3 regions of the Cetobacterium sp. NK01 genome follow, and region 1 is predicted to be linked to each of the others. Evidence: riboswitches for the same ligand, from Rfam matches in the RefSeq annotation. Region 1 holds a riboswitch; each other region holds the start of a gene.
What was found. Region 1 has a riboswitch for cyclic di-GMP ahead of NON08_RS07050 (hypothetical protein). Riboswitches for the same ligand answer to the same signal wherever they lie in the genome.

Region 2: linked by a shared signal. The riboswitch ahead of NON08_RS09430 (hypothetical protein) and the one ahead of NON08_RS07050 (hypothetical protein) in region 1 are both predicted to bind cyclic di-GMP.
Region 3: linked by a shared signal. The riboswitch ahead of NON08_RS07915 (HD domain-containing phosphohydrolase) and the one ahead of NON08_RS07050 (hypothetical protein) in region 1 are both predicted to bind cyclic di-GMP.

Annotation. Positions count from the first base shown of each region.
Region 1 is NZ_JANIBO010000001.1:1,444,122-1,454,368, forward strand. Features, by position in the region: gene NON08_RS07040 (DUF4402 domain-containing protein) at 1-220, opposite strand, end outside; gene NON08_RS07045 (DUF4402 domain-containing protein) at 269-697, opposite strand; gene NON08_RS07050 (hypothetical protein) at 742-1,179, opposite strand; cyclic di-GMP riboswitch class I at 1,261-1,336, opposite strand; gene recG (ATP-dependent DNA helicase RecG) at 1,506-3,566, shown strand; gene NON08_RS07060 (proline--tRNA ligase) at 3,621-5,330, shown strand; gene NON08_RS07065 (sigma-70 family RNA polymerase sigma factor) at 5,365-5,955, opposite strand; gene NON08_RS07070 (hypothetical protein) at 6,216-6,578, shown strand; gene NON08_RS07075 (family 1 encapsulin nanocompartment shell protein) at 6,591-7,376, shown strand; gene NON08_RS07080 (porin family protein) at 7,431-8,144, opposite strand; gene NON08_RS07085 (RluA family pseudouridine synthase) at 8,334-9,284, shown strand; gene NON08_RS07090 (ribonuclease HII) at 9,333-9,947, shown strand; gene NON08_RS07095 (YraN family protein) at 9,949-10,247, shown strand, end outside.
Region 2 is NZ_JANIBO010000002.1:45,024-55,270, forward strand. Features, by position in the region: gene NON08_RS09420 (MetQ/NlpA family ABC transporter substrate-binding protein) at 1-358, shown strand, start outside; gene NON08_RS09425 (transporter substrate-binding domain-containing protein) at 377-1,120, shown strand; gene NON08_RS09430 (hypothetical protein) at 1,168-1,488, opposite strand; cyclic di-GMP riboswitch class I at 1,557-1,632, opposite strand; gene NON08_RS09435 (hypothetical protein) at 1,711-2,142, opposite strand; gene NON08_RS09440 (EAL domain-containing protein) at 2,161-2,868, opposite strand; gene NON08_RS09445 (hypothetical protein) at 2,895-6,032, opposite strand; gene NON08_RS09450 (hypothetical protein) at 6,022-6,468, opposite strand; gene NON08_RS09455 (hypothetical protein) at 6,471-7,022, opposite strand; gene NON08_RS09460 (hypothetical protein) at 7,038-9,644, opposite strand; gene NON08_RS09465 (hypothetical protein) at 9,667-10,247, opposite strand, start outside.
Region 3 is NZ_JANIBO010000001.1:1,631,260-1,641,506, forward strand. Features, by position in the region: gene purM (phosphoribosylformylglycinamidine cyclo-ligase) at 1-358, shown strand, start outside; gene purN (phosphoribosylglycinamide formyltransferase) at 352-927, shown strand; gene purH (bifunctional phosphoribosylaminoimidazolecarboxamide formyltransferase/IMP cyclohydrolase) at 933-2,462, shown strand; gene purD (phosphoribosylamine--glycine ligase) at 2,476-3,726, shown strand; gene guaB (IMP dehydrogenase) at 3,806-5,263, shown strand; cyclic di-GMP riboswitch class I at 5,317-5,392, shown strand; gene NON08_RS07915 (HD domain-containing phosphohydrolase) at 5,445-7,553, shown strand; gene NON08_RS07920 (ABC transporter substrate-binding protein) at 7,572-9,023, shown strand; gene NON08_RS07925 (DUF4402 domain-containing protein) at 9,044-9,880, shown strand; gene NON08_RS07930 (hypothetical protein) at 9,880-10,247, shown strand, end outside.

The DNA.
Region 1 (10,247 bases):
TTATATCAACATCTTGTTTTGGTTCTCCATAGATTGTAAAAATATGTCTTGTAGTTGAATGGGTAGAACCCTGAATTATTTTTCCATAGTTTATATCACCATTGTGAATAACTCGTAAAGGTTTTATAACAGTTGCCTTTATATCCATATTTTTTTCTGAAGTATTAGAAGAAAATATACTGGTAAAAGTTAATAAAAATAAAGTTAAAATTAATGCCATAAATAACCCCCTATATGAAAACAACTGGGATTTCCCAGTTGTTTATTATTATTGATATTGAACTCTAGCTACTAAAGTTCCAGTATATGTTCCAACATGTTGATCTTTAGGAACATTTAAAAATCCTTGAACAGAAACATTAGCATTTCCATCTTTATCTAATGATTTAGGAAGCTGAGTTTTTATTCCAACAGCTAGAGACGTTTTAGCTTTTTGATTAGATAATAAAACTGAATTATCAATTGTAACAATTATTGGCTGTCCTTTTTCACCAGTTATAGTATATCCAGAATCAGCAGTAGCTGTAGTTCCTTGAATTATATTTCCAAAATCCATATCACCAGTTTTAGCTATAGTTAAAGGTTTTATTACCGTCGCTGTTATATTCATAGTAGCAGATTTTTCTTCATTTCCATGTGGAGCTGCAAAAGTTGTCATAGCCATAGTTAAAGATAAAAGTGTTAATAGTTTTTTCATAGATTTAATTTTCTCCTGTAGTTTATATTTTAGATATTTGTTTATTATTGGTATTGAACTCTAGCTATAATTTGTCCTTTGTAAGTTCCTGGAGCAGTTTCTGTACTAGGAGTGATACTACCATAGATATTTAAAGGGAGTTCACCATCTGTTCCTAGAGCATATCCAGTTAAAGGCATAGGCATATTTAATTCTATTGGTAGAGTTGATCTAGAGACTACATTAAATAAATTTTCAGGAAATGTAGTAGTAACAGTTATCTTTTGACCAGGTTCTCCATTTATTAAATACTTTCCTGTAGCAGTAACTTTATTTCCTTGAATAACAGTTCCGAAGTTCATATGATCTACAACTTCAACAGTAAGAGGTCTAATAACAGTAGCAGTAATATTCATAGTAGCAGATTTTTCTTCATTTCCATGTGGAGCTGCAAAAGTTGTCATAGCCATAGTTAAAGATAAAAGTGTTAATAATTTTTTCATAATTTTATTCCCTCCCATAATTTCATAAAATTTTCAAAATAAAAAAGCCAGTTGCATTTATACTCTGGATAACCAAAGTGTAATAGCAACTGGCTGTCATTTTAAAGACCCTATAGTTTTGCGTCATAGAGTTTCCTCTACTTTGCCTATTAATTTTATACAATAATAATATATTAAAAGATGAAAAATGTCAAACAAAAATTACAAAAAAAGAGAAGATATTTTTTTCACAACTCCTTATTTTATGGGTGTTTATTACAAAAATATAAAACATATTATAAAGTGTACAAAAGGATATACAAGTATGTTATAATTAAAAAAAGGTGGTGATTGAGATATATAAAAATATTTATAAGGAGATAGAGCTCTTTAACTTAAAAGGAGTTTCTACTGCAACTTATTCTAAACTAAAAAAATTAAATATAGAAACCCTTTATGAACTGATATATTATTTTCCAAGAGCTTATGATGATAGAACAAATTTGAAGAAAATAGGTGAATTAAGAGGAGATGAATATGTTGTTTTAAAAGGAAATATAATGAATATCTCTGCTCCTCCTACAAGAACAGGAATGAAAATGATAAAAGCCACAATAAATGATGGAACGGGAGTTCTTGAAGTGATTTGGTTTCAAAGACCGTATTTAAGAAATAGTTTAAAAATGGGTGAAGAATATATATTTATAGGAAATGTGAAAAGAGGATACACTTTTCAAATGACAAATCCAGAGTTTAAGCTTTATAAAGGGCAAGAAAATAAAGGAGAGATATTACCAATATATAGCTCTATAAAAGAGTTGAATCAAAATAATATAAGAAAGATATTAAAAGAAGCTTTAAAAGATTACTTGAATTTATTTGAAGAAAATATTCCAAGTGAAATCATAGAAAAATATAGATTGATGGATAGAAAAAAAGCTTTGAAAGAGATTCATTATCCAACTAATCCAAGAAATTTAGAAGAGGCAAAAAGACGTTTTGCAATAGAGGAATTACTTATTTTAGAAATGGGAATACTTCAGAAAAGATTTGAAGTAGATATGAATAATAAGAATATATATAATATAGAAGGAAAAAAAACTTTAGTCACAAAATTTTTAAAAGATCTACCTTTTTCTTTGACAACAGCTCAAAAGAGAGTTATAACAGAAGTGTATAAAGGAATAAATGCTGGTAAAATTATAAATTATCTAATTCAAGGAGATGTTGGGAGTGGGAAAACAATAGTTGCAGTTCTGCTGCTACTATATATGGTGGAAAATGGTTACCAAGGAGTTCTAATGGCTCCTACAGAGATTTTAGCAACTCAACATTATCTGTCAATTTATGAAACTTTAGAATGTTTAGGTATAAAAGTTGAACTTTTAACTGGAAGTGTAAAAGGGAAAAGAAAAAGCGAAATTCTAGAGAGAATAAGAACAGGGGAGACTAATATTGTAGTAGGTACTCATGCTATAATAGAGGAAAGTGTAGAGTTCTTTAAACTAGGGTTAATAGTTATAGATGAACAGCATAGATTTGGTGTTTTACAAAGAAAAAGATTAAGAGATAAAGGGGTTTTAGCTAATTTAATAGTTATGAGTGCTACCCCAATTCCTAGATCTTTAGCACTTAGTATCTATGGAGATTTAGATGTGGCAGTTATAGATGAACTGCCTCCAGGAAGGAAGCCTATTAAAACTAAATGGATAAGTGAGAAAGAAAATGAAGAAAAGATGTTTAGTTTCATAGATAAAAAATTAAAAGAGGGAAGGCAAGCTTATTTTGTAGCATCTTTGATAGATGAAAGTGATAAACTTTCAGCTAAATCAACAGAAGAGCTTTATCAAGAGGTATTAAAGAATCTTCCAGGATATAGAGTTGGTATTTTGCATGGAAGAATGAAAAATAGAGAAAAGGATGAAATTATGCATCTTTTTAAAAATCATAAGTTAGATATTTTGGTTTCAACGTTAGTAATTGAAGTAGGGGTGAATGTTCCTAACTCAAGTATAATGGTCATAACAAATTCTGAACGTTTTGGATTAGCTACTTTACATCAGCTTAGAGGAAGAGTTGGAAGAGGGCAACATCAATCGTATTGTTTTCTATTATCTTCTACAGAAAATGATAACTCAGCTGCAAGACTTAAAGTTTTAGAAAGTACAGAAGATGGATTTAAAATTGCAGAAGAGGATTTGAGACTTAGAAAAGCAGGAGAAATGTTTGGTGTAAAACAAAGTGGTCTAAGTGATCTTAAGTTTATAGATATTGTCCATGATATAAAAACAATAAAGTTAGTAAAAGATATATGTATGGATTATTTAAAAGATAATGAAGGAAAAATTAAAAGTGAAATTTTAAAATGGGATATAGAGGAAAAGTTTAACAAAAGTTTGACCTCGTAAAAGATGTTATGATAGAATATGAGGTAAAATTAATTAAAAAAAGTGGAGGATAAGATGAGATTAAGTAAATACTATGTAAAAACTCTTAAGGAAACTCCTAAAGAGGCAGAAGTAATAAGTCATAAACTATTACTGAGATCTGGAATGATCAAAAGATTAGCAAGTGGAGTTTATACATACCTTCCTTTAGGTTTAAAAGCTTTAAAGAAAGTTGAAAATATTGTAAGAGAAGAGATGGATAGAGCTGGAGCTCAAGAAATATTTATGCCAGTATTACAACCAGCAGAGCTTTGGAAAGAAAGTGGAAGATGGGATGTAATGGGTGCTGAAATGATGAGAATTCAAGATAGACACTCTAGAGAGTTTGCATTAGGACCAACACACGAAGAGGTAATAACGGATATTATTAGAAATGATATATCATCTTATAAATCTTTACCATTAAATTTATATCAAATTCAAACTAAATTTAGAGATGAGAGAAGACCTAGATTCGGACTTATGAGAGGAAGAGAGTTTATGATGAAGGATGCATACTCATTCCATGCAAATAAAGAATCTTTAGATGAAGAATTTGAAAATATGAAGGCTGCTTATACAAGAGTATTTGAAAGATGCGGACTTAAATTTAGAGCAGTTGAAGCAGATTCAGGAGCAATTGGTGGAAGTGGATCACAAGAGTTCCATGTACTAGCAGATTCAGGAGAGGACGAAATCATTTACTGTACATCATGCGACTATGCAGCAAACGTTGAAACAGCAACAAGTACAATAGTTGAGTTACCAAAAACAGAGGCATTAGAGATTAAATTAGTAGATACGCCAAATGTATCAAAAATTGTTGATGTTGTGGAATACTTAAATGTACCTGTAGAGCAAACTGTAAAAGCTATGATGTATAAAGATGTTGTAACAGATGATGTTTATATGGTTCTTATAAGAGGGGATTTTGAAGTTAATGAAGTTAAATTAAAAAATATAATTGACACAATAGATGTTGTATTATTGACTGATTCAGAAATTGAGGATTTAGGATTAGTAAAAGGATTTATAGGACCAGTTGGTGCTGATCTAACAAAAATAAAAGTTATAGCAGATAAGAGTATTGTAGGAATATCTAACCACACAGCAGGTGGAAATAAATTAGATACACATTATATTAATGTTAATTATGGAAAAGATTATGAAGCTGAAGTAATTGCAGATGTAAGAACAGTAGTAGTTGGGGAAAAGTGTCCAAAATGTGGTGGAGAACTTGCAAGTGCAAGAGGAATCGAAAGTGGACATATATTTAAATTAGGTGATAAGTACTCAAAAGCATTAAATGCAACTTTCTTAGATGAAAATGGTAAGAGTCAAGTTATGGAAATGGGATGTTACGGTATAGGAGTTTCTAGAACTATGGCGTCAGCAATTGAGCAAAATAATGATGAAAATGGAATTATTTGGCCGTCAGCAATTGCACCTTTTGTAGTTGAAGTAATACCGGCAAATATGAAATCAGAAGAGCAAGTGACTTTAGCAGAAGAGATCTATAAGAATTTCCAAGAGGCTAACATTGATGTTGCATTAGATGACAGAGATGAAAGAATAGGATTCAAATTTAAAGATGGAGATTTAATAGGATATCCATTTAAAATTGTAGCTGGAAAGAAGGCCGCAGAAGGTATTGTTGAATTAAAAATTAGAAGAACAAATGAAACAGTAGAAGTTAATAAAGATGAAGTTGTTTCAAAAGTAAAAGAATTGATGAAACAATATTAATAAAAATAAGGAGAGGTATTACCTCTCCTTATTTTTATTTAGAGTAAGAACCTAAATAAATTAGGATTTTTTTCTTAATTCTTTGAATAGTATTGTCTATTTTTTTTGGAGGTTCATTTAAAAAATCAGCAATCTCAACATAAGTATACTCTTTACATAAGTATGCAAAAACTTTTTTTTCTAAACTACTTAAATTTTTCTCTAGAAAATCACCTAATAAGTTAACTAACTCTTTTCCTAAGAAAATATCTTCAGGAGAATAAAAACCTAAAGAAGGTCTTCTATAATGGATGGTTTCTTCATGATTTGAATAGCCTTCTCCTTGCATAGCTAAATTTAAGTTTTTGTATTTATCAGAGTTATGATTTTTAACAGCTGTAATCATCTGTCTTCTGATACAAAGATTAGCAAAAGTGCTAAAACATGCGTTTCGTGTTTCGTCATAAGATTTTATAGCCTTGATAAGTCCTATAAATCCCTCTTGCATCAAATCGTCACTATCTCCACCTTTTAGAAAGAATGAACGATTATTTTTATAGATTGCACCTTGATATTCTTTGATGATTTTTTCAATTGATTCTTCGTCTCCGTTTTGTGCTAAAATTATATCTTCTTTTTCAATCATAGTTATGTCCCCCGACCTTTCTAAAAATTAAATAAAAAAAATAAAAAAGCTAAACTTTTAAAAGAACCTTGTTTTTTTAAAACAAAAAACAATACTATAATATTATGATATCAGAAAAAAATGCAGTTATCTATATTTCAATTTTTCCAAAATATAGTTCCTATTTGAATTATAAATTTAAAAATAAAATTTAAAGAAGGAAAAGCTCAAAAAAAATGTAGTAAACATTAGGAGTATTTTTATCAAGTGGAGGTGTTTTTATGTTAAATGGAATAAGCAAAAAAGCTACAGATTTAGATTATGCGATTCAGAGCTTGAAAGAGGAGTTACAAGCTGTAGATGACTATAATCAAAGAGCTGAAATGGCAGTGGACCCCGAGTTAAAAGAAGTTATGATTCATAATAGAAATGAAGAGATGGAACATGCAGTTATGATTGTAGAATGGTTAAGAAGAAATCAATTTGAATTTGGAAAAGAGATGGAAGATTACATATTTAGACAGGGTAAAATTGTAGGTATAGAAGCTCAATTAATGGGACGAAATGGAGCAGAAGAAATGCCTCAAACTAACAAACAAGGAAATAATGTAAAATCATTAAATATAGGTTCATTAAAGGGATAAGGAGGAAATAATATGGATTTTTTAAAAAAAGAGTTAGCACCAATAAGTGAGCATGTGTGGAAAGAAATTGAAGATAGAGCTAGAGAGGTTTTAACAACTCAATTATCAGCAAGAAGATTTGTTAGAGTAACTGGACCTATAGGAAAAGAAAAAGGTGGAGTTAACACGGGAAGATTAGCAATTCATAAAAAAGATGATCTAAGCTACGGAGTATATCAAACACAACCTTTTGTAGAAAATAGAATAACTTTTAAGTTAAGTAGATGGGAACTTGATAACTATGAAAGAGGAGCAAGAGATATAGATTATACTAGTTTAGATGAAGCTTTAAAAAAAGCAGCGAAATTTGAAGAGGAAGCAATTTATTTTGGATTGGATGAAGCTTGTATTCTTGGTCTTTTTAAAGATGATAAACAAACAATTGATTTTGGAAAAACAGAGCCAGAAACAATAAAGAACTTAATGTATGGAGTTTCGAAGCTTAGAAATACAGGATTTAGTAAAGGTCCATATGCGTTAGTTGTTGGACTTGAAAAATTTATATATTTAAATATGGTTAATTTAAATGACTCTTTAGCGAAAAGATTAGAAAAGATTTTAGGGATGCCAATAATAGTTTCAAATAATATAACTGGAGCTTTATTAGTGCCATATGATAATGAAAATATAGAACTTATTTTAGGAGAGGACTTTTCTTTAGGATATCAAGGGCATACAAATGAAGAGGTAGAATTATTTGTTACAGAAACATTTACATTTAGAGTATTAGATGATACAAGAGTTGTAACTTATAAATAAATTAAAAAGGAGATAACTAAACAGTTATCTCCTTTTCTATATTTAAAATGCTTTCTACCAGATATTAAATCTGTAACCAACTGAAAGAGTAACTCTCTCGTAGTCGTTATCAAATTTATCGCTACCATTATTTCCGTCAACTTTAGTTTTAGCATAGTTAGCACCATATAAAACATCTACGTTAAAGTCTTCGTATTGAACTCCAACACCAGCTGCCCAATATAATCCATCGTCAACTTTAGTTCCCCAGTCTCTATCAGGAGTATTTACACTCTTTGAGTCAAAGTTAAATGAGTAACCAACATTAGCTTTGATATATGGAGTAGCAGCCCAATCCCAGTAATTGATATCATATCTACCAGTTACATATAAAGGAACTGAAGAGAATTCTCCTCCAGAAACACCATTAGAAGATTTTCTCTTCATGTGATGTTGATAAGCAACTCCAAGACCTAGATCGAAATAGTCCCAAGACTTGTAAGCTTCAATAGCTAATTCTCCACCAAAGTCTTTAGTTTTTTTAGAAAGATCAGTATCATAAGCTTCATGTCTGTTAAAGTTTCCATATTCACTCCAGAAATCCCATCCAGCTCTTAAGTTAATGAATCCCCAAGGGTTTTCAACAACTGGAGCTACAACTACCTCCTCGATTACAACTGGCTCAGCTACAACCTCTTTAGAACTTGTAACAGGAGCAGCAACCTCTTTCGCTTGTGCTACAGCAGCAAAAGCAAATAAAGAACATGCTAAAAGTGTTAATTTTTTCATAAAAATAACCTCCTCGTCTTAATTAATCTCCTTAAATTAAAAATGGAATTAATATTTCTTCACCATTCTGTAACATATATACTCAAAAAATTTCAATTTCTTTTTTTTTTGAGTAATAATTTTGTAATAGAAAATAACTTATGATATAATTTTATCTAGAAAGTATAGAGTTAAATTAGGATGTGACGTATGGAGAAATATAAAGAAATTATAGAGATAATTGTAAAAGATGAGGACAAAGGAAAGCGATTGGACAGCTTTTTAAGTGAAAATTTTGAAGATGCAACAAGAAGCTATATTCAAAAACTAATAGATAATGAAAATGTAGTTATAGATAATAAATCTAAAACAAAAAGTGGAAATAAATTAAAAGGAAAAGAGAAAATAATTGTAAAAATTCCAGAGGATGAACTTTTAGAAGTTTTACCAGAAAATTTACCGATAGAAATTGTATATGAAGATAAAGATTTAGTAATTATAAATAAAGATGCTGGAGTAATAGTTCACCCAGCTCAAGGTTATTATACAGGAACTCTTGTAAATGCAGTACTTTATCATATAAAAGATTTATCTACAATAAATGGTGTAATAAGACCGGGGATTGTTCATAGACTAGATAAAGATACTAGTGGATTGATTGTAATTGCTAAAAATGATATAGCACATGTAAAACTAACAGACATGTTTAAAGAAAAAACTATTGAAAAAAGATATGTTTGCATATGTAAGGGGAATTTTAAAAGTTCAAGTGGAAGAATAGAAACTTTAATAGGGAGAGATCCAAAAGATAGAAAAAAAATGGCTGTTGTTGATGATAATGGAAAGATAGCCATAACAAATTATGAAGTGGTAGATAGTGTGCCTGGATTTTCGTTAGTTGATGTGGGTATAGAAACAGGAAGAACTCATCAGATAAGAGTACATATGAAAAGTTTAAATCACCCTATTTTAGGAGATTCTGTATATGGTAATACTTCAGAAGTTGCTAAGCGACAGATGCTTCATTCTTATTACTTAAAATTTAACCATCCAATAACAAATAAAGAATTAGTAATTTTAGGTCAATTAAAAGAGGATTTTAAAATAATTGCTAAAAAATTAAAGCTGGATTTAAATAAGATTTATAGACTATATAAATAAAGGAAAACTAAAAAAAAATAGGTAGAAATTATGAATAGTGGAGATAAAATGAAAATAAAAAATGAAATGTACATTTTTGATTTAGAAAATGGAAAAATAGTTGGGGTTGATGAAGCAGGAAGAGGTCCTTTAGCTGGACCAGTTGTAGCAGCTGTAGCTAAGTTAAAAAGTTTTGATGAAAAACTAAATAAAATAAATGATTCTAAAAAGTTGTCTGAAAAATCAAGAGAAGAACTGTTTGAAATTATTAAAGAACATTTTTATATAGGAATAGGAATAGCTACTGTAGAAGAAATAGACAATGTAAATATATTGAATGCAACTTTTTTAGCAATGAGAAGAGCCCTTGCTCAAATAGAAGATGAAAAAATATTTTTTGAAAGAGTATTAGTGGATGGAAATCATAAAATTAGAGAATATTCTGGAGAACAGCTACCTATAATTAAAGGTGATTCTAAAAGTTTATCTATAGCAGCAGCATCTATAATTGCTAAAGTGACTAGAGATAGAATAATGTTAGATATAGCAAAAGATTATCCAGAATATGTTTTTGAAAAGCATAAAGGATATGGAACTAAATTACATCGTGAAATTATAATAACAAAAGGACCTATAGAAGGAATTCACAGAAAAAGTTTCTTAAAGAAAATTTTAGGAGAGTAAAATGATGAATAAAAGAAGCAAGGGTAAAGAATATGAAGAGAAAGGTAAAAAATTTTTAGAAAGTATTGGTGTAAAAATATTAGATATGAATTTTCAAGGTTCCTTCGGTGAAATAGACATAATTGGCTATGATGATAATACCCTTGTTTTTTTTGAAGTTAAATATAGAAAAAACGATTATTTTGGTTTGCCACAAGAGGCAATAGATAGAAAAAAAAGGAATAAAATATATATAACAGCAAAAGAGTTTATAAGAAAAAATAGGTTAGAAAATGAAAAAATACGTTTTGATGCAATAGT
Region 2 (10,247 bases), on a different contig from region 1:
TAATGGAGTTATAAAACTATCTAATCCAAAGGATCTTATGGCCACAGAGTTTGATATAGTTGAAAATCCTAAAAAACTAAAGGTTGTTTCTCTTCAAGCTGCACAACTACCAAGAGCTTTAGATGACGTAGACTTAGCAGTTATAAATTGCAATTACGCTTTAGATGCAGGCTTATCTCCTCAAGAAGATTCTTTGATTGTTGAGGGAAAAGAAAGTGCCTATGGAAATGTTGTATCTGTGAGAAAAGGAGACGAAAATAGTAAAGAGATTGCAACTTTAATGAAAGTTCTAAGGAGTGACAAAGTTAGGAATTTTATATTAGAGAAGTATAAAGGAGGAATTATTCCTCTATTCTAAACTATTTTGGAGGTCTTTATGAAAAAAATGTTAAAAGGAATTTTTATAGGGTTAATAGTATTAATTGTTTTTAGTTGCGGTAAAAAAGAACAAAATAACAAAGAGGTAAATGAAAAAGTTTTTGTAATAGGAACTAATGCAGAATATCCACCTTTTGAATACTTAGAAAATGGAAAAATAGTAGGATTAGATCCAGACATAATAGAAGCGATATTTCAAAAGCTTGGATATAAATATAAATGGGTAAATATGGAGTTTGGAGGATTAATATCAGCTCTTCAAACAGGAAAAATAGATGTAGTTATAGCTGGTATGAGTATCACTCCAGAGAGAGCTAAAATGGTTCAGTTTACATCGCCTTATTTAACTTCAAAGGTAGCTTTTATAACAAACAAAAAGAATCCTATAAAAGGTATGGACGATTTAGAAAATAAAAAATATGGAGCAGAGTTAGGAACAACAAAGGAGAATACAGCAAAAAAAATTCATGGATCCACAGTTGTGCCTTTTCAAAATAATACATCGGCTTTACTAGCTTTAAAAAATAATCAAATTGATGGAATTGTTTTAGATGAAAGCGTAGCAGATGAATATGTGAAAAATAATCCTGATTTGATATTAGTGGGAATTTTAGAGGGAGAACCTAAAGCTATTGCATTGAGTAAAAATGAGAAAGAATATGAAAAAATAAATGAAGTACTAATACAATTAGTAAATGATGGTACTATTGAAAAGTTGAAAGAAAAATATAAGGTAAAATAAAAAAGAAAAAAATCCATTCAATAACGAATGGATTTTTTTCTATATTATTAGTTGTACATTACTCTTACAGTAACTTTTCCTTTGAAATTATTTTCTATTGAACTTAAAGCTAATTTTCCATCTATATCTTTTTTATTATATAAATTGATATTATCATTGTGAAGTTCTTTAATATAAACTCTAACTGCTTCCTCTTTAGAATTTTCTAACTTAAAGCTAAGTTCATTAGTGTTAGCTATTTTTTTTATAGCTATTTTTGTAGGAGTTATTAAATTTAATTTTGTATAGATATCAACATTCATATCTTTTGAACTAAAAGTCAAAATAAAATTTAGTATAAAAAAGATAAAGAAACACAAACTCTTCATTTTAATCCCCCTTAAAATTTATTAATAAAATTAATAATAAATTAAAATAAAGTAGTTATACTTCTTTATACTGCAACTGGCTACCATTTTAAAGGCCCTATAGCTTTGCGTCACACAGTTTCCTATGTTTTGCCTTTATTTTAATTTTTACAAATTAATCTACAATAAAATTTTACTATATTGACCTTTTATTTGTCAATAGTAAGGGAATTATTACTTAATTTAGTTTTGACCAGTTATACCTATTCCAATTTCGTTAAATATAATAATATCTTTGTTTAAAATAGATTTAGAGTCATTGGGAAGTTCTTTAAAAATTATATAACTTTTATAGCTTTCATTTTTTTTTAATATATTTCCCTTATTTTTAAACACTAGTTTTATTATTTTTTCCTCTTGTGGTTTTAACATTATAAACTTTGGAAAACATTCAAGCATTAATTCTAAACTATTATTTTGAAATTCTATAGGAGTTTCAAAATATGGAAGGAGTTTAACGGTCTTATTACCATTATTCATTAAGTGAATATTTGTAACAGAGTTATGAGTTAAATTTAGCTCTATTTTCGTAGGGTTTATAGATAAATTAAAGTCAGTTGATAACAAAATCGTAGAAAAAAATAGATAAATTAATAAAAGTTTTATATAAAACACTCTCCTTTTGTTGTTTTATTAAAAAAGCAACTCATTTTCTAAAATAGGTTCCCCAATATAATATCCTTGAATAAAGTCTACTCCAATCTCCTTAATAAAATCAAATTGCTCCTTTGTTTCAATTCCTTCAGTTGTTATTTCATGTTTCATGGTTTTTAAGAGAGCTACAATTCCTCTATAAGTTTCTTTTCCTAAAGGACAATCGATATTGTTTAATAAACTTCGATCTATTTTAACCTTATTAATTTTAGTTTTTAAAAGAGTTTCTAAGCTAGAATTCTCTATAGGGAAATCATCTATTGCAACTTTTATTCCTAATTTATGTAGTTGATTTACTCTGATGATAAGTTTTTCATAATCTAGATTCCCTCGTTCTGTCAATTCAATCTCTAAATTGGATAAATCACATTTTAATAAGTTTATTTTTTCTATAAACTCATCCATCAATATAGTTAAAGGTGATATATTGATTGCAATTTTTTTACCTTTTTTTAAATATTTTTCTATTTTTTTTAAGATTAGAAAATCTAATTGATGTATAATGTCTAATTTTTCCAAAAAATTTATAACTTTAATTGTTGAAATAAGATCATTTTCCTTATTATAAAATCTTGATAATACTTCAAAACTTTTAACCTCTCCCTCTAAAGAATAGATTGGTTGAAAAGCAACTTTTAAAATATCTTCTAAGTTAAATTTTAGAAGATTCTCCAATTGTTTATTCATAAAATCCCCCAATTTTAATATATTTTTTAATAACTATTTAAATAAACATTTAAATGAATTTGTTCTTTATGTTCACCCTCTAAAATGCTATTTTGAGTTTCGATAAGTTGTCCCTCTAAGATAAAATAGCTGTTTTCACCACTATTCTCTATTATTTCATCGCTTATAGAGAAATTTCCAGCTTTGATTATAGAATTACCATTTTTTAAATCCACTTGTGGTTTTGCTAGTTCTAATTTTAATGTATTTCCAGATAAATTTTTTATAGTTATTTTAGAAGTTGCAGTTTTTGAATTATCACCTTTTAAAACAGTTCCAAAATCTAAATCTTCTGCTGATATTAATTCAAAATTTGAACCAGGAGTTTTTAAGTTTACAGTGTACTCTCGTCTTGTTAATCCAGATTTTTCTGTGTGTATAATTTTAAGTATATGAGAACTTCCAACCCATTTTATAAGAGAAAGAGAGACTAGTCCATTATTTTTATAGATAAAATCAATATCTAGTTTAGAGTTTTGAATACTTCCTGTAGTATCACCTAAAGGATTCATATCCATAGAGATCAGTTTACTACTCTCATAAAATATCTCTAATTTTCCATCATTTAATTCTAGACCATTAATAAATTGTCCAGAGTTTAAATTAACTTCTACACTAGTATTAGTAGTGTTTCCAGCAAAATCAAAATCAACTTTTTCACCTTTGTTATAACTATTTTTAAAGTCTATCACAATATTATTGTTTTTTACAATATCTTTAACTACTGTTAGAGTTGGATAAGAGACCTTAACAATTGGAGAATCCTTTAGAAATTTGTAATTATTATCAGACCATTCTCCTTGAACAAATGCTATTTTTTCATTAGTGTTAAGTTGAACTCTTTCAGAGTTTATCCCCCTAATATACGTTAAAAAATCTTTTTTGTCCTCATTTTTAATTTTTATAGATAAGTTTCCACTGACTTCCTCTCTACCACTATTGGAATAAACCCAAATACCTAAATTAGAATTATCATTACTTTTTTGGATTCCCCCTTGAATAGAAGATGTTCCCTCTAACAATCCACCTGTTGAATTTTTAAAATATGGATAAGTTTTAAGAGTATCATTGTAGTTAGCAACATAAGTATCTCTGTTAATTAAAGTGGAATTCCCTGCAAATAAATAGCCTTTTGGAGCATAATCTTTTTCACCTAGAGCAATCATGGGAATTTGTATATCATTTGGTGACATCTTTACTTGCTGGAAATGAACAAATCCAGCTTCTCTATCTAAGTCACTTGTTTCTATTAAATCTTTTTCTCCAATCTCTAAATTGTTAAGCTTGTGGTCAGAGGTAAAATTGCCTGTAGTATTACTATTTCCAGTTTTTTTCTTAAATTTAATTTTTGGATACAGTATCTCTCGAATTTTTCCTAAATTCCTATTAGGAATATAAATATGCGTGTTGCCGTTATTTGCTGAACTTGGAATTAAAGAGATTTTATAACTATCCCCATATGGGATTTCTACAATATCTTCGTTTTTTGTGTAAGCATAATCTCGTATTGATTTTAAAAAGTTACTAGGAATAGCAATTTTTATTTCAGCGGTAATACTAGCTTCAGCTGATTTTTTTTCATATGTTGCCAAAGTAACAGATCTTTTATCATTATCAATTTGGTTTTCATTCCCTAGGCTTTTCCTAAATAAAAAGCCTTTTTTATTTATTTCTGTTAAATATGGATAAATAGATTTATTTGTACCAATATTTATAAAAATATTTTGGATTTCATTAAAGTTAGCATTTATTGTGGTATTTTTATCTTTATTTATAAATCCTTCATACCTCCAATGCTCTTCGTTACCTAAACCAATTGTAGGAGTTAAATCTATTCCGTGATTTCCAAAGAGACGGTTAACAGAAACTCTGCCTAAAGATGCAATATAAAAATTTTTAGAAAAATTTTCTATTTCTTTTTCATCTATTATATGATCTTTTAAAGCATTAACATTATAACTAAAATAATCTTCGTATTTATCTTTTATTTTGCCAATGTAAACTTTAGGGTATGTGAGATTAATTGTTTCATCATCTATATTTTCAGTGGGAATATCATAATATCCATCTCCCTTTGAACTTCCTACGGCTAAAGTTATTTGCTCATCAGTATCAAGAGGTTTATAAGGTATTTTTATTAATTCGTTTTCTCCTGCTGGAATTTGGCTTGCATAACTTTTCATCTGTTCAATAGTTGAAGCATCTATTTTAAAGTTTAATTCCACCTCTATGAATTCATTTTCATGTGTTTCATAAGCACCTATAGCTATTTTATCTAAAAGATTTTCTTCAATATTGTGATAATAGATTTTTTTGCTTACTCCCATATTTGTTGAAGGGCTTGAGCTTTTATATCTTAATTGTGGTATCATTTTTCCTTGAATAGATGATGAATTAAATGATATTGCTATAACTTTTTGAGAATTCTGAACAGGTTGATTTCCAGGATGTTTTTCTTTTTCCCAAATATCATCTTCCCCCAAAGTGATAACTGGAAATAACTCAGACTCTTTATTGGCAATTTGTTTAAATTTTATAGTTATAGGCTCTGATATATAATCTCCTAAATGGTTAGGATCAATTATTATATCCTTATAATTAATAAGGTCATATGAAAAATCCTTTAATGAACCGATGCTATGAACTTGAGGTTTTTTGAATTCAGCTTTATAAATTTTTTCAACTGCTCTTGTTTTATTATTAAATATTCCTAAATAAAGTGTTTCAGGTTTTAAATCATAGGATACTTCCAAAATTTTTTCTCTGTCTTTTTCTACTAGGTTATAGCTTATATTTTTTAATTTTGTTTTTTCAATATTTTTCTTCATATAAGTTGCAGTATTGTCTAAATTTTCTAAAATAAAAATATCATAACTAGTACTATCTATTATAAGTTTCATTTTTTCTGCTGCTTTTTTTAAATCTTTAAAATCAAAGATTATTTTCTTCTCACCCTCATATATTACCCCAGTTATTTTCTCTGTTTTTATTTTTAGAACTTCAATATCTAAATTAGCTTTTTCTCTTTTAGGAAGAGCCTCTAGTGTTGTAACTTCATTTTTCGAAAAACTAGTAAAAAAAATACAGATGAAAAGAACTAAATTAATTAAAACTCTATTTATCATTTAGATTTCCCCTTTTCTTGTATTGAGAGACAATAATAGGAATATACCCAACATACTCACCTTCAATATCAATAACTTCACCTTTATTAATATCTTTACGATCTAAGACAGCGTAAAAAGCGAATTGCTCTCTCTCTTTAGCTATGATTATCTCTTTTTTAGATGATTCCATTCCTAGCTTTTCCACTTTTAACCATTTTCTACGATTGGTCATAAGGTTATATTCTGGAAATTCAAACATTATTTTTTTCCCAAAATCCTCTTTTTTATTATCTGTAAAAACTTCTATAATCCCTTTTCCTAAAACTTTCCCTTTTTCTAAATGTGTAGTATTAATACTTTTAAATCTCATAGGCTCAGCTATTTTAACTTTTATTTCACTAAAGGTTAAAACTTGAATACTAAATAGAAGCACAATTAAAATTAATTTTTTCATATTTATTTCCCATCCTTAACTTCCACAGTTATATAAACTCTTTTTTTATGTAATCCCTCTTTTGTAATATTTGAACCATCAATACTTAATACGTTGTCATCAACAATTTTTTTATTAATATATTTAGGCGAGTATATTTTAGTATCGATATTGCCATCATTATCTAAATCTAACTCTTTTTGAGAATATTTAAGCATGTAGTGATCTTTTTTTTCAGGTTCTTTATTCATCTCGATTTCAAATGGAATATCAAGTTTTTGATCATCAATAATCATAGCCTTTATTTCAATATCTGATATGATCTCTAAAGGTACTATGACTTTAACTTTACTTTCCATCATAACTGTAGAGATTTTTTCTAAAATCCAAACATCTTCATTTTCATCAACTTTTTCTACTGGAGAAGCAGGAATCAGTGGAATCATAGGTGTGGCTATACTTGGATTAGCAACTGGAGTTCCCATTGTTTCATCAGAAGGGAGCGTCATTATTCCCTCTGATGAAAAAACTATTAGTTGCGTTAACATATAAAAAAGTATTAATAAAACCTTCATAATATTACCCCTATCTTAATTTTTTAAAAGTACTATTCCCTTTTCAGTAAACTCTAAAACAATTTCGTTTCCTTTTTCTTCTGTATATTTTAAATCTATTTTTTCTACTAAAGGCGGTATATTTAATTCTTCTCCAAGATAATCTACTTCAATACTGTAGCTTTCAGTAAATAATCCACTTACATAAAAAATTCCATTTTCATCAGGAATGGTATTTTCTAAAACTTTTCCCTCTTTATCTTTTATTTTTATAAGTGTGTTATCATAAATATCTGTTATGTCTTTTTCACTTAAATTTAATTTTTTATCAACTATAAATGATCCTGATAGAGTCATCATAGCTTTTAGTGGAATAAATGCTTCGATAGTTCCTGTATTTGTTCCACGAACTGCAATTTTATTGTTTCCTAAAGAGTATGAAGGTTTTCTAATTTTAGGATTTAAATCATATAGAATTCCATTTGGAACTCCAAAGAAATAGGCTTGGCCATTTTCAGCTGTTACCTCTTTTTGAGAGCCAATTTTAATCTCTACATTATCAACTAATTTTTCTCCAGAATCATATATGTTGTTACTATTTTCATCTACAAAAGCTATAACTTTAACTCTACTTGAATTCATACTTTCAATATTTCTAGTTACATTTTTCAAATCAACAACTTTATCAACTCCAAGTTTGTAGTTTTGTGCACCGTTTTTTCCAGCAAACATTCCTGCACTTAACCAGTTGTCATAGTTTAAATCAAATCTAAAAGTAAATCTTGATTCATCTCTATTTGAATAACTGAACTCTATAGAAAAATCTAAGGTGTCCCAAAGATTTTTATTCATAAGTGTTAAGACACTTTCAAAATCTTTTCCATTCTCGCTCCACCTGTTGTTTAGTCTAGTATTAACGTAGTGTAATCCTGTGTAATAAAGATTGATAGAATACTCATCTCCATTGTTATTTCCAGTACTATATTCCCCAGTAACAAGAAGATCTCTCATTAAATTTTTATAAACTGAAACACCAACATCATAGTTTCTTTCAGTTTTGTCATTATAGTAATCATTTATATAGTAATTTGTATCTATAGAGTAACCATTTCCAGGGTTATATTCTATTGTGTATGATCTTGCTGTTTCAAGATCATAGTATAAACCAAAGTTTTGATGTTCTGTTCTTACTTTAAAATCATATATTTGTATTTGAGCTTCTAAGTATTCCTTAGTTCTTTTTTCTTTTCCTCTTTCTCCTCCTAAAACTAAAGTATATGGCATTCTAAAAACATAGTTAGAGTAAACAGCTTCAGCATTAAAAAGATCTATATATTGAGTTCTATCATTAGAAGTATCAATACTTCTTATATATCCAGTTCCTAAAGTTAGATTTTCTGTAAGACCATAGTATATATTTCCTTCGCTAGCATATTTTTTAGAGTTATGATCCTCTCTTATTTTGAAATCATACTCAATCTCTCCTCTATTTTGCTGTCTAAAATCAACAGCAGTATTGATATCTATTGTATATATTTTTCCATTTGGTTCATGTACTCTTAAAGTATATTCTCTATCATTTTTTATTTCTGAGTTTTGAAACTCTACAATACCATTTTCAGCATATTGAACTGCAATGGGAAATCCAAGATACAGCAGTTCAACTCTACTACCAATAGGAACATTCTCTCTAATGACAATATCTTTTCCCACGTAGAAATATCCCTTTTCTTTTTTTAAACTAAGGCCTAGTTCACGTTCCACTGCTCCATAACTTCCAAATTCAAGTGAGTGATTTTTATAAATTTCAGGGTAGTAAAGGTAAGTATCTCCTAGTGTTTTTTCTTTTATATCATAAGATGTTGTAAATTCGCCAAAGAGAAGATTACCTTGATATTCTAAATCTCCAGTCCATCCTGTTTGGAAATTCTCTCCCTTATTCTTTGATAACTCTCCTTGAACATTGAATCTCATATATCCAATATCAAAGAATCTATTTTTATTTGTATAGACAATATCATTTTTATTCTCTTTTGTAAGTTCGTTATCTAATCTATTTTCTAAAGAGGTATCAATTTCAAAAGGAGTGCTAAATGTCAAGTAAGTTTTAATAAGTAATTTTTTAGGATCTATCTCTAAAGATTCTGTGAAAATCTCTTTAAATAATCCAATCTCTATATAGATCTCGTTTCCATCTTTAAATACTTCTGATTCTTTAAATTGTATTTTTCTATTGGGATTGCTTAAAGTTGCAGTGTGTTGTGTCCAATTTATATCTATATTATCAAGGTCTTTTCCAACTTTCATGGAAATCTTATTTTTTTCAAAGTCATAGTTTTTAAATCTAATTATCTCTAAAAATTCTATTAATGGAATATAATCATAACCATCTTTTTTTAAAAGTTTTAAATGAGTTCCTCGAACTCTTCCGTTAACTATTACAGAATAAATCATCTCATCATTTATAAGAGTAGCACCTTGTAATTCAGCTTTTAAAATTTCATATTCCTCTTCTGAGATGAGATCTTGAGCTTTAAAAGCATCTAAATCCTCTAGGGAGTAGTCTGTTGAATATGAAGTTGTAAATAGAATCAATCCGACACTAAGAAGATTCTTTAAAAATCTACTATCTGTTTTTTTCATTCTCCATCCCCCTAAATAGATTTTAGATTTTGATTTTCATGATTGTAACTTCGTTTTCTTTTATTAATAAAGTATTGTAATTTTTAATATTTTTAAAAATAATATCATCCTTAATCTCTTGATTAAACTCTTTTAAATCTAGTTCTTCATTTATTAAAAATCTTTTATTCCCCAGTAAAAAACTATTTTTATTTTTTGAATCACTTAAATAAAATGAAAATGTTCCACGTCTATTTCCAGTGTTTTTTATTTTTCCAAAAAACTCTAGTTTTTTATTTTCTTTTTTTATAACTAAGTTTTTCAAAGTTAAATTGGTTTTTAGATCTCCTACATACCCTACAATTTCCATTTTAAGATTTGTTAAAATTTTAAGAGTAGAACTCTTATTTTTTATCTCTTTTTCAGTTACAACGGGCATCTCTTTAATACCTAAAACTGTTGTGTATTCTCCTGATTCACTTCCCTTAGGTGCTTTTATAAAAACTTTTAAAACACCCTCTTGCCCGGGTTTTAGGTTAAGGGTTTTCGGGTAATACTCCACCCAGCTAGTCATATCTTTTCCTTTTTTACTTTTTTCCACAGAGAAAATATATTTAATTGAAG
Region 3 (10,247 bases), 190 kb from region 1:
AACAAAAATATATGTAAAAACAGTAAAAGAAGTTTTAAAAAATATAGATATAAAAGGAATGTGCCATGTTACAGGTGGCGGATTCTATGAGAATATACCTAGAATTATACCTGAGGGAATGGGAGTAGAAATCGATTCTAAAAATATAAATGAGCTTCAAGTATTTAGATTTTTAGAAGAAAAAGGAAATATTCCTAAAAAAGAGATGTTTAATGTATTCAACATGGGAGTTGGATTTATATTTGTTGTATCTAAAGAAAATTTAGATAAATTAGTTGAAAAATTAGAAGAGTTACAAGAAAAGCCAATGATATTAGGGGAAGTTAATAGAAAAGTAGGAGTAGAAATAAAATGGTAAAAATTGCTGTTTTTGCTTCTGGAAATGGTGGGAATTTTCAGAGAATAGTTGAAGCTCAAAAGTCAGGAGAGGGAAAAGGATACGAAGTTAAAGTTCTAATTGTTGATAAAGAGAGTGCATATGCTATAGAAAGAGCAAAGTCGTTGGGGATACCATACTATTTTATTAATCCAAAAGATTATAATACAAAAATGGAATTTGAAGAGAAGATTATAGATATATTAAAAAAATATAAGATAGAATACATAGTTTTGGCGGGATATATGAGAATAATATCACCAATATTATTGGAGGAATATTTTAATAAAATAATAAATATCCATCCAGCTTATTTACCTGAATTTCCAGGAAAAGATGGTATTGGAGATGCATACAAAGCTAGAGCAAGTAAAACAGGAGTGACTATTCATTATGTGGATAGTGGAGTTGATACAGGGGAGATAATATATCAAGAAAGATTAAAAATAGACTCTCAATGGGGATTAGAGGATCTTAAAAATAAAATACATGAAATAGAACATAGAATTTATCCTATGATTTTAACAAAGTTATTTAAAAAGGGAGAATAATATAGATGAAACGTGCGTTAATAAGTGTATCTGATAAAACAGGAATAGTAGAATTAAGTAAAGAGTTAGTAGAGTTAGGATATGAAATAATTTCTACAGGTGGGACAAAGAAAACATTAGATGAAGCTGGGATAAAGACATTAAGTATATCGGATATTACAAGTTTTCCAGAAATTATGGATGGAAGAGTAAAAACATTACATCCAAATGTTCATGGAGCATTATTGTGTGTTAGAGATAATAAAAATCATTTAAAAGCTTTAGAAGATAATAAAATAGATTTAATAGATATGGTAGTTGTAAATTTGTATCCATTTAAAGAAACGTTAGCTAGAAAAAATGTAACTCATGAAGAGTTAATTGAAAATATAGATATAGGTGGGCCAAGTATGCTAAGATCAGCGGCTAAAAATTACAAATCAGTTACAGTAATAGTTGATCCAAAGGATTATAAGACAGTAGTTTGTGAGTTAAAAGAAGATGGTGATACCTTATTAGAAACGAGAGAGAGATTAGCGGCAAAAGTATTTAGACATACGTCATCATATGATACTTTAATTGCAGAGTATTTAACAAATAAAGTAGAAGAAAAATTCCCAGAAACAATAACTGTAACTTACGAAAAAGTACAAGATTTAAGATATGGAGAGAATCCACATCAAAAAGCTGGATTTTATAAAAAAAGTTTTGTAGGATATTCAATAGGGAACGCAAGACAATTACATGGAAAAGAGTTATCATACAATAATATTCAAGATGCTAATGCAGCGTTAGAGATATTAAAAGAGTTTGATAAACCTACTGTGGTCGCAGTAAAACATATGAATCCTTGTGGAGTAGGTAGTGGAAAAAATATCAAAGAAGCTTGGAATAAAGCTTATGAAGCAGATAAAATATCAATTTTTGGTGGAATTGTTGCTGTAAATTCATGTATAACTATTGAAGTAGCGGAGCAACTTTCTCAACTATTCTTAGAAATTGTAATAGCTCCAAGCTATGAAGAAAAAGCTTTAGAAATTTTAACAAAAAAGAAAAATATAAGAGTGCTGGAGTTAGATACGAAAAATGATATCTTAAATAAAATGAAAATAACTTCTGTTATGGATGGAGCATTAGTTCAAGAGTTTGATGAAATGAAAGTATTGAAAAATGAACTTATATATGTTACCGAGAAAAAACCAACAGATGATGAAATAGAGGAGCTATTATTTAATTGGAATGTGGTTAAGCATGTAAAATCAAATGCTATTGTTATAGGAAAAGAAAATCAAACGATAGGTATAGGAGCAGGACAGATGAATAGAGTCGGAGCAGCTAAAATAGCTTTAGAACAAGGAGGAGAAAAATGTAAAGGAGCAATCTTAGCTTCTGATGCATTTTTTCCAATGGATGACACAGTTGAGTTAGCTGCAAGATATGGAATAAAAGCAATTATTCAACCAGGAGGATCAATAAAAGATTCACTTTCAATAGAAGCATGTAATAAATATGGAATAGCTATGGTGTTTACAGGGGTTAGGCATTTTAAACATTAATTTGGAGGAGTTTATGAAAGTTCTTATAGTAGGAAAAGGTGGAAGAGAACATGCAATTGCATGGAAAGTAAAAGAGAGTGATATGGTTAAAGAAGTATTTATAGCTCCTGGAAATATTGGGATGGAAAACTTAGGTACATTACTTGATATTTCAGAAGAAAAAATTGAAGAGTTAGCAGATTTTGCAGAAAAAAATAAAGTAGACTTAACAATTGTTGGACCAGAAAATGTTCTTGCCTTAGGAATTGTAAATGAATTTGAAAAAAGAGGATTGAAAATTTTTGGACCTACAAAAGAAGCTGCAAAAATTGAATCCAGTAAAGAGTTTGCTAAAGAACTTATGAAAAAATATGATGTACCCACTGGAGATTATGAAACGTTTATCGATCTAGAACAAGCAATAAAATATGTGGAAGAAAAAGGTGCTCCAATAGTTATAAAAGAAGATGGATTAAAGGCTGGAAAAGGGGTTACAGTTGCATTTTCAGAAAAGGAAGCTTTAGATGCTCTAAAAATAGCTTTTAGTATTCCTAATAATAAAGTTGTAATAGAAGAATATTTAGATGGGTTTGAATTTTCAATTATAGCTTTAACGAATGGAGAGATAGTAATTCCTTTAGAAATTGCTCAAGATCATAAAAGAGCATATGATGATGATAAAGGTCCAAATACTGGTGGTATGGGAGTTTATTCACCAGTTGATAGAATTAATTCGGATGTAATAAATGAAACTTTGGAAAAAATACTAAAACCAATGGCAAAAGGAATGGTTAAAGATGGAATCCCATTTAAAGGATTTCTTTTTGGTGGAATAATGCTAACGAAAGATGGAGTAAAGACAATAGAATTCAATGCTAGATTTGGAGACCCTGAGGCAGAAGGAATTTTGCCAAGATTAGAATCTGATTTTGTGAAAGCAATATTAGATTTGATGAATAATAAAAGTGTTGAATTACAATGGGATAAAAGATATACAGTGGCTGTAGTTATGGCTTCTGAAAACTACCCTAAATCTTCAACAATAGGTTGTGAAATACATATACCTGAAAATTTAAATTCAACAATATTTCATATGGGAACTAGAGAAGTAGATGGAAAGGTTGAGACAAATGGAGGAAGAGTTCTATCTGTAGTAGCTTATGGTAATACGTTAGAAGAGGCTAAAAAAAATGCATATTTAGATGTAAAAAAAATAAAATGCAAAAAATTATTTTTTAGAAATGACATAGGCTCAAAAATGTGCTATAATAACGAAAATAAATAAAAAAAGACCTGCACAATACTAAAAAAAAGTGCAGGTCTTTATTTAAAAATTGGAAAATTGAAATTGGAGGCAGTAGGAAATGATGAATGGAAAAATAATAAAAGAAGCAATAACTTTTGATGATGTGCTATTAGTTCCAGCAAGGTCAGAGGTATTACCGCATGAGGTAAGTTTAAAAACTAAACTTACAAAGGATATCGAATTAAATGTTCCAGTTTTAAGTGCAGCAATGGATACTGTGACAGAAGGAGATCTGGCTATAGCTTTAGCAAGACAAGGTGGAATAGGGTTTATTCATAAGAATATGAGCATAGAAGACCAAGCTGCAGAAGTTGATAGAGTAAAAAGAAACGAAAGTGGAATGATAAAAAACCCAGTAACTTTAACAAAAGACTCAACAGTATGGCATGCAGAAGAGATAATGAGAAGATATAAAATATCAGGATTACCTGTAATTGAAGAAGATGGGTCTTTAATTGGAATTATAACAAATAGAGATTTAAAATATAGAAAAGATATGGATCAATTAGTAAGTGATATAATGACTAAAGAAAATTTAGTAACAGCTCCTGTGGGAACTACATTAGATCAAGCAAAAGATATTTTACTAGAAAATAGGATAGAAAAATTACCGATAGTTGATGAAAATGGGAAATTAAAAGGGTTAATAACAATAAAAGATATAGATAATTTAGTTGAGTATCCATTTGCATGTAAAGATTCTCAAGGAAGATTAAGAGTTGGAGGAGCTGTAGGTGTTGGAGCAGATACTTTAGAGAGAGTAAAAGCTTTAGTAGAAGCAGGAGTAGATATAATAACAGTAGATTCAGCACATGGACATTCAAAAGGTGTTATGCAAAAAATAAAGGAGATTAGAGAAAATTTCCCAAAATTAAATATAATAGGTGGAAATATTGTAACAGCTGAAGCAGCTCTAGATTTAATAGAAGCAGGAGTGAATGCAGTTAAGGTAGGAGTAGGACCGGGATCTATTTGTACAACAAGAGTTGTAGCAGGAGTAGGAGTACCGCAGTTATCAGCAGTTAATGATGTATATGAAGTTTGTAAAACAAGAGGAATAGGAGTTATTGCAGATGGAGGAATAAAGCTATCTGGAGATATGGTAAAAGCTTTAGCAGCAGGAGCAGATTGTGTTATGCTAGGAGGGCTTTTAGCTGGAACGACAGAAGCTCCAGGTGAAGAGATTATATACGAAGGAAGAAGATATAAAGTGTATGTAGGAATGGGTTCGATGGCAGCGATGAAAAGAGGATCTAAAGATAGATATTTCCAAAACGATGCTAAAAAACTTGTGCCAGAAGGAATTGAAGGAAGAGTTTCTTATAAAGGAAGCTTGAAAGATGTTGTATTCCAATTATGTGGAGGAGTAAGAGCTGGAATGGGGTATTGTGGAACACCTACAATAGAAGATTTGAAAGTTCATGGAAAATTTGTAAAAATAACAGGAGCAGGCTTAAAAGAAAGTCATCCACACGATATTATTATAACTAAGGAAGCACCAAACTATTCTAAATAGATATAAAATGTTGACTTTAGAAGCGTGATTGATTATAATTAAAGAGAAATTTTTATATTATAAGGCAAAGTAGGGGAAACCCTATGACGCAAAGCTATAGGGTCTTTAAAATGGCAGCCAGCTGCAGTAGTCTTTGTGGACTATTGCAGTTTTTTTTTGCAAAAAATTAGAGGGAGGAACGATGAAAAAAGTAATATTTTTAATTTTGATAGTTGTAAATTATATAACTTTTTCCCAAAGTGATATAAGTATAACAATACCATCAAATACGACAGATATGTATTTGTATAAAAATTTAGAAGAAGGTGAATATCAGGGAGTTTATGTTGATCTTTTTTCAAATATATTAAATAACAAGGAAATAGATATAAAATTAGATGAAGAAAATAGTGACGTTGTATTAAGAACAATTGAGACTCAGAAAGGTCAAGAGGAATATGAATATATAGATACCCCTATGATATATAGAGTAGGAGTTGTTGTTAATAAAAATTCAATGTTTTCAAATTTGAGAAACATAAAAAAATTAAAAGTAGCATATATTCCAAACCAGCATGGATTAAAAGAGTTTCAAGAAAGATATAAGAATTTAGAATTAGAAAAAATAGAAGTTAAAAATATCGATGAAGGATTGGAAAAACTTGAAAGTGGAGAAGTAGAAGCATTTATAACTCAAGATTGGTATGATAAAAACTCAGGTGAAATAAATTATAAATTGTTAGAAAATATTAGATATAATGAACAGATTGCGATAAAAAAAGGGTTACAAGATATACAGGAAAAAATTCAAAACACTTTAAATAATTTAGAGGGAGAAAAAATACAAGAAATTTTATCTAAAAATAGAGTAGAATTTTATAGATATTTATTAAAGGATACTCCAAGTTATGAGACAGTTAGAGAAAAGTATAAAAATATAAAAGTGAAATTGGGAAAAGATAAATTTATGTTACCCTTTTATTATGAGCAAAAAAATAAGTATCAAGGCTTAACTATAAATATTTCACGTGAATTGGAAGAAATTATAGGTATTCCATTTAATTTTGTAAAGGATGGAGAGTATGATATAGAAGGGATATCTATAGAAGATAGTAAAAATAACAAAAATATAAATTATACTAAGCCGTATTATGAGATGAAATTATCTGTAGCTAATAGAAAGTCTGATGGTTTTATACAAAATATTTCAGACTTAGATAAAACTAGAGTATTAGTTTTAAAAGATGATTATAGCTACGTTTATTTAAAAGATGTATTAAAAAACAGTGAAATAATAGAAGTTGAAAGTTATGAAGAAGGATTAGAAAAGTTATTAAATCAAAAAGGGGATTATCTAGTTGGGTATTTTAATATACTTACAGGAGTAATTAGTAATAATTTTTTAGATGATAAAATAAAGGTTGCAGGAATACTAGATGATTCTTTTGGAGTTAGTTTTGGAATTTCTAAAGAGAAAAGAGAGCTTTCAAATTTAATAGAAACAATATTAGAAAGCTTTACAGTGGATAAAACTATAATAGATAATAATTTGTTAAAAAATTCTATAGTGACACAAAATTATAAATTAATTGTAAAAATATCGATACCAGTTATTGCTTTTATTATAATTTTGATAATTCTAATAATTAAATCTGAAAAAAATAGAAAAAAAGCAGAGGAGTTAAGTTTTTCTTTAATAGAAGTTTTGGAAATGGCTAATCAATTAAATGACGAGGATACAGGAGATCACGTAAAAAGATTAGGAATGTATTCGACTCTTTTATCTGAAAAGGCGAATTTGTCTAATGATACAAAAGAAGATATAAAAAGATTTTCTTCATTACATGATATTGGAAAAGTAGCAATACCATCAGAAATATTAAAAAAACCATCTAAATTAACTGAAGAAGAATTTAAAAAGGTTAAAGAGCATGTGAATATAGGGTACGATTTGGTGAAGAAATTAAAACTAGGAAGTGTTGCAGAAAACATAGTGAGATATCATCATGAGAAATGGGATGGAACAGGCTATCCTTCTGGACTGGAAAAAGATGATATACCACTAGAAGCTAGAATTGTAGCAATAGTAGATGTTTATGATGCGCTGAGACAGAAAAAATTTCATAGAGATGCTTTAACTCATGAGGATGCTTTAAAAGTTATAAAAGCGGAAAAGGGAAAAAGTTTTGATCCAGAATTAGTAGACATATTTGTTAACAATGACAAAGAGTTTGAGAAAATATATGAAGAAAATAAGGAGTCATTAGACCTAGCAACGGAGTTTTATTCTGCAATAAAAAATAACAAATAGTGTAAAGAGGGTGAAAAATTGAAAAGATATCTATGCCTAATATTATTTACCTTTACAATCTCTTTATCTTTTGGACAATCGGAGATATATTTTGATGAAGTTCAATTAAATGAATATGATAATTTTCAACAGGAAATTTTTGAAGAAAAAGATGAAATGAAAATAGTTCAAGCGGTAAAAGTAACGAACATAGATCCTATTTTTATGAAAGATCAGTATTCAATAAGAGTTGTAAATTATCTTTATGAAACGCTTTTTAATTATAATGAAAAAGGTGAGATTGTTCCAAATTTAGTTCAAAAATGGACATGGAACGGTGAAAGGAATTTAGAGATTGAATTAAGAGATGATATTTATTTTCAAAATGGAGATAAAATGTCAGCTAAAGATGTAAAAAGTTCGTTGGATAGAATGTTAGAAAGCGCTGTTTTTAAAGATTTCTTCAATGATGTTCAAAATGTAAAAGTGTTAGATAAAAATTTATTAGAGATAAAATTAAAGGGAAAAAACAAGCTATTTACATCAATGCTAACATATTATATGTGTTCTATAACAAAAGAAGTGAATGGAATTATCTATGGAACTGGGCCGTATAAGTTGGATAAAATTACAAACAAAGAAGTTGTTCTATCTAAAAATAAGTATTTTAGAAAAGATGTAAAACCTTCTAAAATCGAGATTTTATCAGAAGTTAGTGATAGGAAAAGAGCGTTATTATATTTTGATGAAGCTGTTGATGTAGTTTTAGATTTAAGTCCAAAACAAATTAAGGAACTAAAAAAAGAAGGAGTTATTAGTGAAAATACAGATGTAATAGAGACAAAAGAGTTAGATACGATAGCGATTATGTTTGGAAATAAGAATAATATTTTTAATAAAAAAAAGAATAGAGAAATTATAGACTCTATTATAGACAGAGAAAGAATAGTGAAAGATATCTATAATGTGGAGATTGCAAATACATTTTTTCCTAAAAAATTATTTAAAGCCAACTTATCTACTATAAAAGAGGAGAATACATTAGAGATTATAAAAGAAAATAAATTGTTAAATGAAAAGATAGAAATAATAACTCTAAATGATGATATTTCTTTAAAAATTGCAAATAATTTAAAAACTCAATTAATAGAAAAGGGGCTGCAAGTAAATATAACGCCTTATCAGCAAGAAGCGTATTTAATGAAAATGGAAAAACAAGATTATGAAATAGCTATCTATAATATTCTATTTGATGAAAAATATTTGATTTATAATTTAGGAAAAGTAATGGTTCATGATATGGGAAATAAAGAGATGTACAATGCAACTTTACCATTTTTAGAAATTTTGAAAGATGAGGAGAAGCAAGAAAATAGAGATAAAATATATGATAAGATAGTATATTTAATTTCTAAAAATAAACCGTATATTCCATTAGTTCATAGAGAAAAAGTAATTTTAGAAAGCAAAAAGATAAAATTAAATTATTAAAATATTATAGGGGGTGAAATATGCTAAAAAAAATATTGATATTACTGTGTGTTCTTAATTTAGTAACTTTTGCAAAAATACATTCAGATAAATCAAAAATAAATGTAAATAGAGAAATTATTGGAGATTGGATTCAACGTATAGAGTATTCAACAAGTACTTTTAAAATTAGTGGATTTGGAAATAGAGAACTATCTTATAAAATTGAAAATTTTGGAAATATATATTTTTTTGATGAAAACGGAACAATTGAAGAACTAATTAAAATAAATAATATAGAATTAATTTCTTCTGATGGCAGTGCAAATATAGATAAGAATAATCAAATGATAAATTCATCTAAAGGTCAATGTAATTTAAAAGTTATAGCAACTGTTAACGTAAATGGTAATACTAGATTAGGTGGAAAATATAGATCGAAACCAATAACTTTAGTAATACGTGATGGAAAAGAAAAAAATGAAGAGGTAGAGATAGAAATTAATCTTGAATTAAATGTTATAAGAAGATTAAGAGTTTCCACTACTCCAATGGATTTAGGTGTAGGTGTACAAGGCCAAAAAATGTCTTCTAACCAAGGGACTCATGGATATTTAAAAATAGAAGGAGAACCTAATAGAGAGGTTGAGATAAGTTATCCAGAAAATGTGGAAATATTTAATAAAAATAATAGTGGTAGTTTAAAAGTTAAAGTATATAGTCCCGAGTTAGGAAAAAAGGATGATGAAGATTATGAAATTAGATTAACATCTAGAGGAGAGGGAAGAGTTACATTTGTCGGAGAGGTAAGAGATACAAAAAAAGCTTCTCCTGGTAATTATAGTGGAGAGTTGAAAATAAAGGTAAGGTATGATTGATGAAAAAAATAAAAATAGTCTATTTGAGTATGGTGACTATTTTTTTCTTTTTTCTTTCATTTGGTTTATTAGCTCAAGAGGTAGAGTTAGATGAGGCATATATAGAAATAAAAAGCAAAGCATTGAAAGATGACTTTTTTATGGCTAGGTATGACTTTGAAAATGATCAAATATATATACCTATAAAAGGGTTGTTTTATTTTTTAGAAGTTTATTCAGTTAATCTTGATTTAGAAAAAAAAGTTGTTGATTTTCAAATTGATAATGAAAAATATAAAGTTTTGATAAAAAATGGAAAAAGTTTTGTAATAGATGGAGATTTATATGTTGAGATAAAAGTTTTAGAGGACGATTTTAAATTTAAAAA